3 regions of the Bradyrhizobium sp. 23AC genome follow, and region 2 is predicted to be linked to each of the others. Evidence: predicted binding sites of a transcription regulator. Region 2 holds the regulator's gene; each other region holds the start of a gene.
What was found. The regulator LexA, encoded in region 2, represses DNA repair genes until DNA is damaged. The targets are predictions, from matches to a motif close to TGTTCNNNNTGTGTTCNG.
Positions count from the first base shown of each region.

Region 1: the regulator LexA is predicted to act here: its motif matches at 2,360-2,377, upstream of ruvC (crossover junction endodeoxyribonuclease RuvC).
Region 3: the regulator LexA is predicted to act here: its motif matches at 2,205-2,222, upstream of RAD10_RS05460 (ribonuclease T2 family protein).

Region 1 covers NZ_JAVAYN010000009.1:145,017-150,330, reverse strand. The annotation lists gene ruvB (Holliday junction branch migration DNA helicase RuvB) at 2-1,036, opposite strand; gene ruvA (Holliday junction branch migration protein RuvA) at 1,188-1,805, opposite strand; gene ruvC (crossover junction endodeoxyribonuclease RuvC) at 1,802-2,329, opposite strand; gene RAD10_RS22385 (YebC/PmpR family DNA-binding transcriptional regulator) at 2,559-3,305, opposite strand; gene RAD10_RS22380 (methyl-accepting chemotaxis protein) at 3,516-5,261, shown strand.
Region 2 covers NZ_JAVAYN010000016.1:144,302-149,615, forward strand. The annotation lists gene RAD10_RS29955 (GAF domain-containing protein) at 1-589, opposite strand, end outside; gene RAD10_RS29960 (hypothetical protein) at 795-1,229, opposite strand; gene lexA (transcriptional repressor LexA) at 1,819-2,520, opposite strand; gene RAD10_RS29970 (molybdopterin molybdotransferase MoeA) at 2,697-3,908, opposite strand; gene RAD10_RS29975 (hypothetical protein) at 4,136-4,342, opposite strand; gene RAD10_RS29980 (HAD-IA family hydrolase) at 4,511-5,134, opposite strand; gene RAD10_RS29985 (alpha-hydroxy acid oxidase) at 5,148-5,314, opposite strand, start outside.
Region 3 covers NZ_JAVAYN010000002.1:76,570-81,883, forward strand. The annotation lists gene RAD10_RS05450 (cold-shock protein) at 1-168, opposite strand, end outside; gene RAD10_RS05455 (23S rRNA (adenine(2030)-N(6))-methyltransferase RlmJ) at 433-1,293, opposite strand; gene RAD10_RS05460 (ribonuclease T2 family protein) at 1,466-2,158, opposite strand; gene RAD10_RS05465 (hypothetical protein) at 2,277-2,738, opposite strand; gene RAD10_RS05470 (hypothetical protein) at 2,924-3,223, shown strand; gene RAD10_RS05475 (DUF3617 domain-containing protein) at 3,269-3,799, shown strand; gene RAD10_RS05480 (ATP-binding protein) at 3,902-5,290, opposite strand; gene RAD10_RS05485 (response regulator) at 5,309-5,314, opposite strand, start outside.

The DNA.
Region 1 (5,314 bases), on a different contig from region 2:
CTCAGTCGTCGCTCTCGTCCGTGCCGAACAGGCCGAATTGTGCCGCCGCATCGCGCGAGGGCTCGGCGATGCCGAGATGACGGAAGGCGTGCGAGGTGAGCAGACGGCCGCGCGGGGTGCGCTGGAGATAGCCGCACTGGATCAGATAGGGCTCGATGATGTCCTCGATCGCATCGCGCGGCTCGGACAACGCGGCGGCCATGGTCTCAACGCCAACCGGGCCGCCGCCATAGTTCATCGCGATGGTCGTGAGGTAGCGACGGTCCATCGCGTCGAGGCCCGCGGCATCGACCTCGAGCGCGCTCAGGGCGTGGTCCGCGATCTTGCGATCGATCTTGTCGGCATCGGCCGCCGAGGCGAAATCGCGCACGCGGCGGAGCAGGCGGCCGGCGATACGCGGCGTGCCGCGAGCACGGCGCGCGATCTCGTTGGCGCCGTCGGCGCTCATGCCGACATTGAGCACGCGCGCGCCCCGGCTGACGATGCTTTCGAGCTCCTCGATCGTGTAGAAATTGAGCCGGACCGGAATGCCGAAACGATCACGCAACGGATTGGTGAGCAGGCCGGCGCGCGTGGTGGCGCCGACGAGGGTGAATTTCGACAGCTCGATCTTCACCGAGCGCGCAGCCGGGCCCTCGCCGATGATGAGGTCGAGCTGAAAGTCCTCCATCGCGGGATAGAGCACCTCTTCCACCGCCGGACTCAGACGATGGATCTCGTCGATGAAGAGCACGTCGCGCTCTTCGAGATTGGTGAGAAGAGCCGCGAGATCACCGGCCTTGGCGATCACCGGCCCTGATGTGGCGCGAAAGCCGACGCCGAGCTCCTTGGCCACGATCTGCGCCAGCGTGGTCTTGCCGAGGCCGGGGGGACCTACGAACAGCACGTGATCCAGCGCCTCGCCGCGCTTGCGCGCCGCCTCGATGAAGATCGAGAGGTTCTTGCGCGCCTGCTGCTGGCCGACGAAGTCGGACAGCGATTGCGGACGCAGCGCGGTGTCGCCGACATCGTCGCTGCGGCGCTCGGGCGAGACCATGCGGTTGGCCTTGGGATCGCTCACCTGGCGAACTCCCCGTAGGGTGGGCAAAGGCGCTCTTCGCGCCGTGCCCACGATATCTCTCCGATCGCCCTAAGAGTGGTGGGCACGCTGCGCTTTGCCCACCCTACGACACTGACCATTGCCGCGCTCACTTCGCCAATTCCTTCAGGCCGAGGCGAATGAGCTGCGCCGTCTCGGCGTTCTCGCCCGCGCTGCGCGATGCGGATGCAATGGCGGCGGCCGCTTGCGGCTGACCATAGCCGAGATTGACCAGCGCGGAGATCGCGTCCGCGACGGGCCGCGGTGCGCGCTGATCGTCGACAGCGCCGGCAAGATGCACCACAGCCGGATCGACATTGGCGAAAGCCGGCGCCTTGTCCTTCAGTTCGGTGACGATTCGCTCGGCGACCTTAGGGCCGACCCCGGGCGTGCGCGCCACCGCGGCCTTATCGCGCAGCGCAATGGCATTGGCGAGATCGGCCGGCGCCAGCGTGCCGAGCACGGCGAGCGCGACCTTGGCACCGACGCCCTGCACGGTCTGGAGCAGGCGAAACCATTCGCGCTCCTGGTCGGTGCGGAAGCCGAACAGTTTTATTTGGTCCTCGCGGACATAGGTCTCGATCGACAGCACGGCAGCCTCTCCCGGCGAGGGCAGATGCTGCAGTGTACGCGCCGAGCAATGCACCTGATAGCCGACGCCGCCGACGTCGAGGAGCACGAAATCCTCGCCATAGGAATCGATCAGGCCCTTGAGCTTGCCGATCATAACCCCGCCACCTTCAGCCTGAGCGCCGTGCTCTGGCGGTGATGGGCGTGGGTGATGGCGATGGCGAGCGCGTCGGCGGCGTCGGCGGACGGCGGCTCGGCCTTGGGCAGCAATATCTTCAGCATCATCGCGATCTGTTGCTTGTCGGCATGGCCGGCGCCGACCACGGTCTTCTTGACCTGGTTCGGCGCGTATTCGGCGACAGAGATACCGAACATCGCGGGCGCCAGCATGGCGACGCCGCGGGCCTGGCCGAGCTTCAGTGTCGCAACGCCGTCCTTGTTGACGAAGGTCTGCTCGACCGCGGCTTCCATCGGCTTGTGGTCGGACAGGACGGACGCGAGCCCCTCGTGGATCGCGAGCAGCCGGCGCGCCAGCGGCAAATCGTCCGGCGGTTCCACCGAACCGCAGGCGACGTAGATCAGGCGATTGCCCTCAGCCTCGATCACGCCCCAGCCGGTGCGGCGGAGGCCAGGGTCGATGCCGATGATGCGAACGGGGCCACGAATCGGGAGCGCAGTCATGGGCCAGTGATAGCGGCTGGCCGCCGTGGGGGAAACAGAAACAGAACGGAAGTAACAGGGGAAGTGGGGGCGTTAGTGAGCCGCACCGCCCACCACAGACTCCGGCGTCATACCCCGCGAAGGCGGGGTATCCAGTACGCCGCGGCTTCTCCGTATTCCCATTGCTGTCTCTGGAATACTGGGTCGCCCGGTCAAGCCGGGCGACGACAGCGGAGGGTGAGGTGAGGCTCTACCCGCCCATCTTCGCGACCAGCGCGTCCGACACCTCGAAATTGGCGTAGACGTGCTGGACGTCGTCGTGCTCGTTCAGCAGATCCATCAGCTTGAGCAGCTTCTCGCCGGTCTCGTCGTCGACCGCGACCGTGTTCTGCGGCTTCCAGATCAGCGCGGCCTTGCGCGGCTCGCCGAACTTGGCTTCCAGCGCCTTGGCGACGTCGCGATAGCCTTCGGTCGAAGCGTAGATCTCGTGACCGGCTTCGCCGGAGACGACGTCGTCGGCGCCGGCCTCGATCGCGGCATCGAGCACGGCATCGTCATCGGCGACGCTGCGGTCGTATTCGATGATTCCGGTGCGATCGAACATGAAGGACACCGAGCCGGTTTCGCCGAGATTGCCGCCCGATTTGGTGAAGAAGGAGCGGATGTCGGAGGCGGCGCGGTTGCGGTTGTCGGTCAGCGCCTCGACGATGACGGCGACGCCGCCGGGGCCATAGCCCTCGTAGCGGATCTCGTCATAGTTCTCGCCCTCATTGCCGAGCGCTTTCTTGACGGCGCGCTCGATATTGTCCTTCGGCATGTTCTCCTGACGCGCCGCGATGATGGCCGCGCGCAGGCGCGGGTTCATGTTGGGGTCGGGCGTGCCGAGCTTGGCAGCGACGGTGATTTCCCGCGCCAGCTTGCCGAACAGCTTCGACTTCTGGGCATCCTGCCGCCCCTTGCGGTGCATGATGTTCTTGAATTGGGAATGTCCGGCCATGCGTGGTCTCTCGGGGGTCTCTTGGAATCGTACGCCAATGAGGGTGGGAAACGCGGCCTTATAGGCCGCCAACCCACCGGAATGAAAGGGTCTCGGATACTTTAAGGTAACACCGTACAGGCCCCTGCCTAGAGGTGAGGCATCGTTAACCCTGACTTCATTCCAGCCTGCGAAAATAACCCCCGCCCGTCCCCCGACAAGAGAGACCTGATGGCATTCGGACTATTTCGGAAGCGTCTGCCGGATATGGCCGCGCCCGTGGCAGCCGCAGAGGCCGCGCCGCCGGTGGCCCAGTCCGAGCCCGCCCCGGCCGAGGGTGATTCGGCGCGGGAGATCCTGGAATTGCTGGAACTCGAGCTTGGCGCGATGATCCGCCAGCTCGAGCGCGCCGCCAATTCGGTGGCGGGCGGCGCCGAAGCGACCGCATCGACGCTTGCCGCCATTCGCGACCGCACCGACGCCCTGACCGGCCGGACCAATGCCGCGCAATCGACCGCCTCCACCTTCGCTCATGCCGCCGACAAGTTCACCCAGTCGTCGCTGGGGATCGGAGCGCAGGTTCGCGAGGCCGGCAAGCTCGCCGACGAGGCCAGCGCTGCGGCGCAGGAAGCCCGCGCCAATGTCGATCGCCTGCGCGAATCCTCCGCCGCCATCGGCAATGTCGTCAACCTGATCGCACAGATCGCGCGGCAGACGACGCTGCTCGCGCTCAACTCGACGATCGAGGCCGCACGCGCAGGCGCTGCGGGAAAAGGCTTCGCGGTCGTCGCCACCGAGGTCAAGGCCCTCGCGGTGCAGACGCAAGGGGCGACGGAAGAGATTACGAAGAAGATCGACGCGCTGCAGCGCGACGCCGCCGGCTCTGCCGATGCCGTGCACCGCATTTCGCAGGCGATCGAGGCGATCCGCCCGGTCTTCGAGACCGTCAACGGCGCGGTCGCCGAACAGAACGCCACCACCAGCGAAGTTTCCGGCAACGCCGCCAGCGCCTCGGAGTTCATCGTCTCGGTCGGCGAGAGCGCAGCCGAGATCGATGCCGCGACCAAGGCGGCCGAGAGCCACGGCGAGAATGTCGCCAGTGCCGGCAAAGCCGTCACCACCTTCGCACAGAAGCTGAAATCGCGCTGCGCCGTGCTGCTCCGCCAGAGCGAGCACGACGATCGCCGCAAGACCGAACGGCTGCCCTGCCATCTCAAGTTCGAGAGCGCGCGCGGCGTGATGCCGGTCTATGAAATCTCGATGGACGGTGTGCTGATCGGCGGCGCGGATGCAGGCCGGCTGGCACCGCAAGCGATCATCGAAGGTACCCTCGAAGCCGTCGGCGCCTGCCGCCTGCGCGTGGTCGAGCAATCCAAGGCCGGAGCCCGTGCGCAATTCGTCGGTCCCAATGCCGAGCTCAGCGAAAAGATCGAGGACAGGCTCTGGTCGATCCACGAAGAGAACACGGAGTTCGTCACCCGCGCCATGGAAGCGGGCAACGCGCTGACCCAGATCTTCGAGCAGGCCGTTGCCCGCGGCGAAGTTGGGATCGACGACCTGTTCGACACCGACTACGCCGAAATCGCCGGGACCAATCCGCAGCAATACCGCACGAAATATCTCGACTGGGCCGACCGCGCGCTGCCGCCATTCCAGGAGGTCTTTCTGGCCAAGGACCAGCGCTTGGCGTTCTGCGCCATGGTCGACCGCAACGGCTTCCTGCCGGTGCACAACAAGATCTATTCGCACCCGCAGCGGCCGGGCGACGTGGCCTGGAATACAGCCAATAGTCGCAACCGCAGGATATTCAACGATCCGGCGGGGTTGGCGGCCGCACGCAACCTGCGCTCGTACCTGGTGCAGAGCTATGCGCGCGACATGGGCAATGGGAATACGGTGATGATGCGCGAGATCGACGTTCCGATCCGCGTGCAGGGCCGGCACTGGGGTGGATTCCGCACGGCTTACAAGCTCTAGAGCCTGGTCCGAAAAAATGTCCCGCAGTTTTTCGAGCGGAATAGAGAAATAAG
Region 2 (5,314 bases):
TTCGGTAGGGCACGCCGACGCCGAGATTGATCCCGACCTTGGCTGCGTCCTCCCAGCGCAGGAAGCTCTTGGCGTCGTGCAGGTCTCTGATGATCAGCGGCAGGCCCGCCTTCCAGGTGCGTCCGGGCAGGCCGAAGCCGCGAGGAAATCTGGTGTGGCGGGAGTTGAATTCGAACATGTCAGCTGCGCCGTAATAGCCGTCGACGAGGCCCATCTCGTAGGAGAGATCAGGATCGTTGTGCCAGAGTTCGATCGCGCCGACATGCGCCTCGTCGTCGCCGCAGAACAGCACCATCACCGCTTGCAGGAATTCGCCTGCGAACACCGGCACCGCCACGCCGCAGGTGAGGCCGGCCGCGACGGCCTGATCGGTCCGCTTGAAATAGGAGTTGGCGAATTTCGTGAGGATGACGGGATGGCCGCAGGCCCAGGCCTTGCCTGGAAGCCCCTCGTCATATCCGAAGTGCAGCTCTTCGCTGACGGCCTTGAACGCGGACAGCCCTTCATCGTAGAGGCCGCCGCCGAATTCCAGCCGCATGCGCGTCCGGTCAGGCACCCAGAGTTCAACGACGCGAATGAAGGTTTTCATCGAGCGTGTCCGCCGCCTCAAATCACGACAGCATCGGTCATTTGGCTGCGGAGCGGAGGTTCAAAATTCAGGCAGGACGGCCCAAACTTCGTGCGGCGACGAGGTTCGCCGCTCGAATTTCGAGAAGCAAAAACCCACCGGGCTCGCCGGCCTCGGCCGGCGACGGCATTTCAATCCTGGCCCTCGACCTCTCGGCCGGAGGGCGTCAGCCGATCGGCAGTCGCGTGACCGTCGGGCGACTGTCGGCGATGATCTTCGGCTTGTGCTCGCGCTCGCCGATCGGTTGAGTCACCGGCAGTTGCAGCACGGTTGCGCGCTGGCCCTCGACGAGCTGCGTCACCAGCACGGATTTGCCGTCCGGGAATTCGATCGCGTCATGATGGCGATCGGGAATGTGCGGATCGATCTTGCCGAACTTGCCGACGCGGGAGTTGACGGTGCGCGTCCAGATCCAGCGGTTATCGTAACGGACGTTGTCGGCGAAGGCGAGCTCCGTTCCCGGCAGCAGGCAGACCGCGACGGAGAGATCGGCTTCGGAGGCGAAGCCGCGCGTCGAGGTGCCGCGGAATGTTGTCGTGACGATCGTCTCGCCGACTTCTGCGGGGCGCGTCGCGACGGCATGCAGGCTGTAGTCACACATCGGGTGCTCCTCAATGCAGAGATAGCGACCCGCACCTCTTTCGGAGGCGCAGGCCCCTACCAGAGTGGAAGCACGTGACGGTCTGCTTGGTTGTAGGCAAATCTGCGGCTGGGATCCGCGAGCCCCGATCACATTATCTTTTCCATCTTTTCCGAATTCGATAGGAACAAAGTCGGCTTCCGTGCATTTGGCAGGCGCGCGTCAACGACCAGCGAAACCAGCCAGTCCTAGTATCGTCAGCTCGGCTGCGTACGCGCTGCATTGCGGTCGTTGCGGATTTTCTAGATCACGGCGGTGTCCTGGCCGACATGATGATGCGATCAGCGTTGCTGCGGCTGCGCTCAAACGATCTGGCGCATTTGGGCTGTCCCCCTCGAACTCGAAAGGCCGCGAAGCGATGTTGCTTCGCGCGGCCCGCCGGGGATGTCGCGGACGAGGAGGGGCCAGATAATCTGTGCAGTACCAGAAAGACCATCCAGCCGGAGCGGACCATCATCCGCTCCAATCTCCGATCGGCGATGCCGATCGCAGGCGCGCGCGGCACTGAGTACTTCCGGTATGAGTACTTCCGGTATGAGTACTTCCGGTATCAGTACTTGCGGTAAAGCCCGATCAGCTTGCCCTGAATCTTCACGCGGTTCGGCGGCAGGATGCGCACCTCATAAGCGGCATTGGCGGGCTCCAGCGCGATCGAGGCGCCGCGGCGGCGGAAGCGCTTGAGCGTGGCTTCCTCGTCGTCGATCAGCGCCACAACGATGTCGCCGGTATCGGCGCTCTCGTTGCGCTGGATCAGCGCCATGTCGCCGTCGAGGATGCCGGCCTCGACCATGGAATCGCCGCGCACTTCGAGCGCGTAATGCTCGCCGGAGCCGAGCATGTCGGGCGGCACGCTGATGGTGTGGCTGCGGGTCTGCAATGCCTCGATCGGGGTGCCGGCTGCGATGCGGCCCATCACCGGCACCGCAACGGGCCGCTCGCCCTCGTCCGCGGACGGGCTGGAGCTCGCACGCACCTTGCCGAGATTGCCCTCGATGACGCTTGGCGTGAAGCCGCGTCGGTTGCCGGCCGCAGCCTGGAGCTCCGGCAGCTTGATCACTTCGATGGCCCGGGCGCGGTTGGGCAGGCGGCGGATGAAGCCGCGCTCTTCGAGCGCGGTGATCAGGCGGTGGATGCCTGACTTCGAGCGCAGGTCGAGTGCATCCTTCATCTCGTCGAAGGACGGCGGCACGCCGCTTTCCTTCAAGCGTTCGCTGATGAACCGCAGAAGCTCGTATTGTTTGCGCGTTAACATCTCGACCAAAGTCCCCCGGTTGATGTCGTTCGATTCCGAGACGATGAATTCAGCGATAAGCCGCTACATCCTCGAAACAAATCATGAACGGACACTATATGTTCGATACATGTTCCGCAACTGCTTAATTTTGCGTGAACAGAACGAAGCGCGCGGAATGCGTGTGGCCGCGCAGGTCAGACGGGGAGCCGCAGCACCTCGCAAGGGCTGCCGGCCTCGGCCTTCGGCGCGAACGGTGGGCGCACGAGAAGTACCTGTGCTGCAGCAAGATTCGCAAGCAGAGAGGAGTCTTGATGGCTGACGGGAAGGGCGACGAGCGTGCCGTCGTCGCGCAGCTCCAGGCGCGCGCGCAGATAATCCTCGCGCTGGTCGTTGACGCCGAGATCGCGGCCCAGCACGGCGCGCTCGCGATGGTGATGAATCACCGAACGGCCCGACAGCGCGCGAATCAGCGGCACCATGAACAGGAAGGCGCAGACATAGGACGACACGGGATTGCCGGGCAGGCCGATGACGCCCATCGTCCCTAAGCGTCCGTGCATCATCGGCTTGCCGGGCCGCATCGCGATCTTCCAGAACGCCATCGCGATGCCTTCGTCCTTGAGCGCCTGCTGGACCAGATCGTGGTCGCCGACCGATGCGCCCCCGGTCGTGACCAGGATGTCGGCGCCGCTTTCGCGCGCGCGGCGGATGCCGGCGGTGGTGGCCTCCAGCGTATCGGCGGCAACGCCGAGGTCGATGGTCTCGGCGCCCTCGCTGCGGGCGAGCGCGTGCAGGGCATAGCCGTTGGAATAGACGATCTGGCCGTGCCCGGGCGTTGAGCCCGGCATCACCAGTTCATCGCCGGTGGCGAGAATCGCGACCTTCGGACGGCGGCAGACGGCGAGTTGCGGGTGATTCATTCCGGCGGCGAGGGCGAGATCGCGCTCCGTCAGACGGGTTCCCTTGCGCAGGAGGACGTCGCCCTCGCGGAAATCGACCCCGGCGGGGCGGATGTGCCGACCCACGATCGCGGCTTCCTTGATCGTTATTTGCTTGCCTTCGGCGATCGTGTCCTCCTGGATCACGACCGCGTCGGCGCCGTCGGGAACGACGCCGCCGGTGAAGATCCGCACCGCTTCGCCGGCGCCGACCTTTCCCGTGAACGGACGGCCCGCTGCGACCTCACCGATCATCGTCAGCCCTGAATCGATTGTCGCCGCGTCGGCCGCGCGCACGGCATAGCCGTCCATCGCCGACATCGCCTGGGGCGGTTGGGTGCGCCGCGCAGCGACGTCATGGGCGAGCACGCGATGGTAGGCTTCGTCGAGCGAAACCGTCTCTGCAGGCAGCGGCGCTGCACCCGCCAGCACCGCAGCAAGGGCGTCGGAAACCGGCATCAAGGCCACGGCGAAACTCCTGCTCGGCACGTTCGGACGAAATGTTCCGACAGTCTTCTAACCGAGCGCGGGAGCAGAGGCAAAATTGCGGAGCCGGCACGATTTATCCTGCCGCTTCCGGCCCGGTACGAAAAGCGGGCTCAGGCCTGGCGTGGCATGATCCAGAGAGCGAGACCGATCGGCAGGAGGGTGGCCATGGCGAGGACGAGAATGACGAGCGCCACGGCCAGCACCGCTCAACTCCCGCTCGGCCGGTCCGGCCCGTCGTCCAGCGCGACGTCGGGAGCCTTCGGGCCTTGATCCTTGTCGGGCAGCGGATCGGCCTGGGATTTCAGGTCGGCGGCCTTGCTGATCAGCTTGGCGGAAAGGTCCGAATCCGAGGTGGTTCTTGCGAATTCAAGCAGGAGAGAGGCTTGCTTGGTGAGATAGGTTTTGCCCAGCACGTCCATAAGTCCGGTGTAGAAGTCCCAACGGACTCAAGAGTCCGGAAGGGGCCATTCCGTTCCCGGAACTCCGTACAAAAATGCACAAAGCGCTCTGGTTCCTCATTTTGGGCAAAATTGGTTCCGGGAAGGCTGCCCGACGTTGCGCCGCCCGCTGAGCGGAGATCGTCAGATGCCCAATGCCTTCAAGGCGTTCCCGACGTCGCGCGGCGACGTCACATGCACCGCCGTCAGCCCGCGCGACCGCGCGCCTTCGATGTTCTCGGCGAGATCGTCAAAGAACACGATGCGTCCTGCGGGCACGCCGATCGCGGCGACGACATGGTCGAAAGCCTCCGCGTCCGGTTTTCGCAGGCCGATGCTGGACGACAGATACAGCGCGCGGAAATGGCCGAGCAGCTCGCCATATTCCTTCGAGAAATAGTCGACATGCGGCCGGTTGGTGTTGGAGAAGGCGTAGAGCGGAATCTGTTTCGCCGCGCGCGGCAGCAACTCGGCGATATCAGGCATCTCGCCGGCGAAGATCGCGTTCCAGCCTTCCAGGAACTGCGCGTCCGAAATGCCGATGCCGAGCGAAGCACGCAGCGAAGCGAAATAGTCCTCGTCGCTGATCTTGCCGACCTCATGCAGCCGGTAGGCCTCGTCGCGCACATAGCGCGCGACGATGGATTCGGGCTGGCAGCCGGCATGTCCCGCCCAGCAGGCGATCGCCTTGGAGAAGTCGATGTCGAGCACCACGCGCCCGAGATCGAACAGCAGCGCATCCGCGCTGCCGGGAGAGAGCGAAGTCATTGCGTCCTTTCACTCAGTATCGATACGGATCGTGGTCGAACAGCGGGAATGCGCTGAACACGCTCGGCGCGTTGGTGGCGGTCGCCGGATGCAGGCAGGATTTGTCCACCTCGGCAAATGACGTGGCGCCCAAAAGGCCGAGGCAGCGCAGCACCTCGTCCTCCAGCAGCTCCAGCATTC
Region 3 (5,314 bases), on a different contig from region 2:
GTCGGGTTCGACTTCGAAAGTAATACGCTGTCCTTCCGCAAGGTCCTTCAGTCCGGCCCGCTCCACAGCAGTAATATGTACGAAGACGTCGCGGCCGCCGTCGTCAGGCTTGATGAATCCGTAGCCGCGTTCGCCGTTGAAAAACTTGACCGTTCCCGTCATGGCCATCGGGAAACTCCCCCTCATTGCTCCTCCGCCGCGACGCAGACTCACGTCACGACATGACGGGGCACTACGGAGCCCGGGAGCTGGCCATCCTTGGGCGGACCTCAACGGTCCGGCCGGATCTTTCTTAGGCCTTCACTCCGCCGCAACCATTCGCGGAAGCGGAACGTAAAGCCAGTCACGGAAACAGCATAATACGGTTCTCTGCAGATTGACTACCGCTCCTGCATATTTTTCCCAAGAATGCCGGAGTGTTACGGGCTGCCTTTAAGGCTTGGGCACCTCCAATCGGAATCTGGCAGCACCACCTTGGCCGAGCGGCATTTCCAGCTCGGGCAGGACCGTCTTGAGCTCGCCCTGCAGCGTGTAGGGCGGATTGACGATGAGGAGCCCGGTGGAGGCGAGCGCCCCGCCATCGAGCTGAGGCGCGACGCTGAACTCGAGGCGCAGACAATTTCCCGGCGGCTTTGCTGCAGCTGCGAGCCGCGCCACCGTTTGGACCAATGTGTCGGTGGCGCGCCGGTTCTTAGCGGGATACCAAATGACATAGATGCCGGTCGGCCATTTCGCGAAGGCGGTGGAGAATGCTTCGCCCAGCCGCTCGAACTCGTCCTTGGCCTCGAAGGGCGGATCGATCAGCACGAGGCCGCGCCGCTCCTTCGGCGGCACGAAGGCCGGCAGCGCCACCCAGCCGTCGAGGTCGACCACGCGCGCCTGTTCGTCGCGGCGCAGCACGGCGATCAGCGCTTTCCGCGCCTTCGGCTCGAGCTCGCAGGCGACGAGCCGGTCTTGCGGCCTGAGCAGGCCGCGCGCAATCAACGGCGAGCCCGGATAAGCCCTGAGCTCACCCTTCGGATTGAAGGCGCGGACGATGTCGAGATAGGGTTGTACCAGCGCCAGGGTCTCGTTCGACAGGCGTGCCTGCATCAGCCGCGCGATGCCGGTCAGCCATTCGCCGCCCCGGCGCGCCTCGTCGCTGTCGAGATCGTAGAGGCCGGCGCCGGCATGGGTGTCGATGACGCGGAACGCCCCCGGCTTGTCCTGCAGATAGGTGATGATGCGCGCCAGCACGATGTGCTTGATGACATCGGCGAAGTTGCCGGCGTGGAAGGCGTGGCGATAATTCATGGCGAAGAGTTACGACATCGCACGATGAAAGTAACTGCTGTCATTCCGGGGCGGTGCGTAGCACCGAGCCCGGAATCCATTTCGCCACGGAACATCCTGGATGGATTTTCAGATGCGCAACTGCGCATCACAGTTAGCGCTCCGCGCGCCCCGGAATGACGGCGAACAAATCCTAACCGCCCCTGATCGGCGGCATCGTCACCTGATCGCGGCGGCAGGTGCGGCGCTCGATCTCGTCGCAGGCGCGGAATTGCAGGTCCTTGCTGAGGCAGATACGGACCTCGGACAGCCGCGTCCGGTTGCAGGTGACCGAGACGGCGGCATTGCTCAGTCCCGGATTGGCCTTGATGAAGGCTTCCTCGACCTCCGCCGGCGCCACCGTCTTGGCCTGCGACAAATCGAGATATTCGGCCGGGATCTTGATCGCAGCGCGTGCCTTGCGGATCGTCTCGAAATAGCTGCGTCCCTCGAGGCCGGAGCAGGTGCCGTGCTTGTCCCATTCGTTGAAGATCAGACCCGGCGCCGGCATCAAATCGAGCATCGAGGAGACGATGCTGCGGTTCAGCCGCGGTGCGGGCCGCTGGCAATATTCCGGGAAGCCATTCTCATATTGCGGCCACAGCCCATGCACCACGAAAGCGTAGGGCCGACCGCTGCACTGGATCTGCGAGCGGCCGCCACGCTCGGCCGCCTCCTCGCAGAACGAGGGCGACCACGATAGCGACAGCACATAGAAGTCGAATTCGCCGGGCGCGTTCTGCCGCTTGTCCTGGGCGTTTGCGCTGCCGGCGAGCAAGGCCAGTCCGGCGGCAAGGGTCAGGGAGATCACGAGACGGGAGAACGAATGCAATCTGGAATGAAACATGGCGACGCCCCTCAACTAGACTGTGCAAGGAAGCCTAGCAGGCGATAGGAACATTTCAAGAACAAAATTCGGGGCGGCCGCCTTTCGGCGCCTCGAGCGACTAATCAGGGCTTCCTGATCAGGGCTTGGCGGCGCGGCAGGCCGGATTGTAGGCCCAGTTGCGGTCGAGCCCGACCACGCACCATTCGACGCCGTTGCCATAGCCGGCGAAGCCGCCATCCTCGATGATCGAGAAGTGCACCTTGCGCACCTTGCCGTCAGTGAGCATGGCCTCGCCGGTGCAATAGCGGCGCGGAATATTGTCGGATTGCCAGGGCCGGAATGCGGTCTCGCGAACGGCGGAGAAGCCGGTGATCCTCAACGAGGAATTCCAGAACGTGCTTTCCTTTTCCCAGAACTGGGTGGCGATGGTCGGCAGCGCCCTGTCGCAATCGGCGACGGCGCCGTCATAGCGCGGTCCGCTCAGCCAGAAGTTCAGCTCCAGCGGATTGGCGGCCCTGGCCTCACCGAGCGACATCGCTCCGAACATGAGGCCGAGCACGGCGGCATAGCGGAGCAATTTCAGGAAGGGGGCGCGCATGGTCAATCCGGACAGCTAAAGTCTTGCGAAGGTTGGACGGTGCCGCGAAGGCCGGTGGAGGTCAAGTGCAGCGCGGCAACACTTCGCCAGGAGTTGACCACAACTTCGTGGTTGGCAGGGCTTCCGTTCTTTTCACTTCCCTCCCGGCACCGTAAACTGGCCGCCAGCCAATTGGAGTGACGGGAATGCGAATCATTGCGGCCGCGGGTCTTCTCGCCAGCCTGGTTGTCTCGGGTATGACGGCGAGCCAGTCGGCGCGCGCCGACTATGTGCCGGCGTTCAAGGGCAACGACACCGGCGGCATCATCGCCTATTCGATGGCCACCCAGGTCGATGCCCGGCAGGCCGCGGTCGATCACTGCGCGCGCTATGGCAAAGTCGTGAAATTCCTGGCGGTGCAGGCCTATGAGGGCGGTTACATCTCGTTCTCCTGCCGCTGGGTGCCTTATGGCGCCGCCGACCAGCCGATCCGCACGCTCTACTGAGGCGCTGTCGTAACGCCGCACTCTCTCAGCCGGGAGCCTTTTCACATGACGCGCAAACTCGCTTTGCTCGGCTCGGCCCTTTGCCTCGTGGTTTCGGCAGGCGGTGCCTTTGCCGACGACCTGCCGGTGCGCAAGGCCGGTCTTTGGGAGATGAAGCTGGTCACATCAGGCTCGCCCGTGCCCGAGATGACCATGCAGCACTGCACCGACGAGACCGTCGACAAGGAGATGAGCAACAACGTCTCCCCGATGGCCAAGCAGATTTGCGCCAAGCAGGAGATCAAGAAGACCGCGACCGGCTATGTCAGCGATTCCGAGTGCAGCGTCGCCGGCGTCAGCACGACCTCGCATGCCGAGATCACGGGCGATTTCAACTCGGCCTATACGGTGAAGACCGCCTCGCACGCACAAGGCGGCGTCGCCGGCGCTGCGGGACGCGATACCACCATGACGCTGCAAGCCAAATGGCTCGGGGCCTGCAAACCGGACCAGAAGCCCGGCGACATCGTGATGCCCGGCGGCTTCAAGATGAACGTGAGCGACATGGATAAGCTGAAGGCGCTGCTGCCGAAGTAGGGCGAGATCCTAGCCCGGATTGAGCACAGCGAAATCCGGGGCCTTGCGTCGAATGCGAGAAAGAATCCCGGATTGCGCTTCGCGCCATCCGGGCTACGGCGGCTACACCGGTATCCTGACGCTCGCCCGTAGTCCCCCCATCGGACTGTCGCCGAGGGTGATGTCGCCGCCATGCGAGCGGGCGATGTCGCGGGCGATGGCAAGGCCAAGGCCCGTGCCGCCTTCATCCTGGTTGCGGGCGTTGTCGAGCCGCAGGAACGGCTTGAACACTTCTTCGCGCAAATGCGCGGGAATGCCCGGGCCGTCGTCGTCGATCGTCACGGTCAAATAACGGTGATCGCGCTGGCCGGTGATGGCGATGGCCTTGCCGTAGCGCGCCGCGTTAGTGACGAGATTGGCGAGGCAGCGTTTGAACGAGGCCGGCTTCACCGTCACCACGGGCAGGCCGTGGAAGGCAACGGTCGCGGTATGACCGTGGCGCTCGGCGTCGCTGCGCAGCTCCTCGAGCGCCTGCGCCATGTCGGTCGGCTGCGACTGCTCACCGGAATCGCCGCGCGCGAAGGCGAGGTAATCTTCCAGCATCATCGACATTTCGTCGACGTCCTTGCGCATGCCCTCGAGCTCGGGGCTGTCGCCGATCAGCGCCAGCTCCAGCTTGAAGCGGGTCAGGATGGTACGCAGATCGTGACTGACGCCGGCGAGCATCGCGGTGCGCTGCTCCATGGTGCGCTCGATGCGCGACTTCATTTCGAGGAAGGCGACCGCTGCGCGCCGCACCTCGCGCGCGCCCCTCGGGCGGAAGTTCGGCGCTTCGCGGCCCTTGCCGAAGCTCTCGGCGGCGTCGGCAAGACGCAGGATCGGCTTGATCTGGTTGCGCAGGAACAGCACTGCGACGATCAGCAGGATCGAGGACGTGCCGACCATCCAGAACAGGAATATCTCCGAGTTGGAGGCATAGGCGGCGCTGCGCTGCGCGAACACGCGCATCACGGCGTCGTCGAGCTGGATGCGGATCTCGACGAGATTGGAGCGGCCGACCGTGTCGATCCAGAACGAGCGTCCGATCTGGCGGCCGAGCTGCACCGACAGCGTCTGGTCGAGCAGCGAGAAGAACGGCTTTGGTCCCGGCGGCGGCATGTCGCCGGCGGGCAGGAAATCGACGACGAGGCCGAGGCGCTGCTGCGCGATGCGGCGGATCTGGTCGCGATCCTTATCTTGCGGATAACCCTTGTAGACGTCGATCAGCGCGGCGATGTCCTGCACCACGGCGGCCGACAGTCGGCGCGTCACCGTGTTCCAGTGCCGCTCCATGAACACGAAGGCGACGACCGATTGCAGCACCACCATCGGCACGATCATGATGAGCAGCGCGCGGGCGTAGAGGCCGGTCGGCATCCAGCCCTTGAACGCGTTGCCCATCCAACCATTGGCGGCGGAAACGCGGCCGGCGGCGCTTCGGAGCAGCGTCAGGCCGGTATCAATCGTGCTCATCGGTCGCGCTTCACTGATTTATGG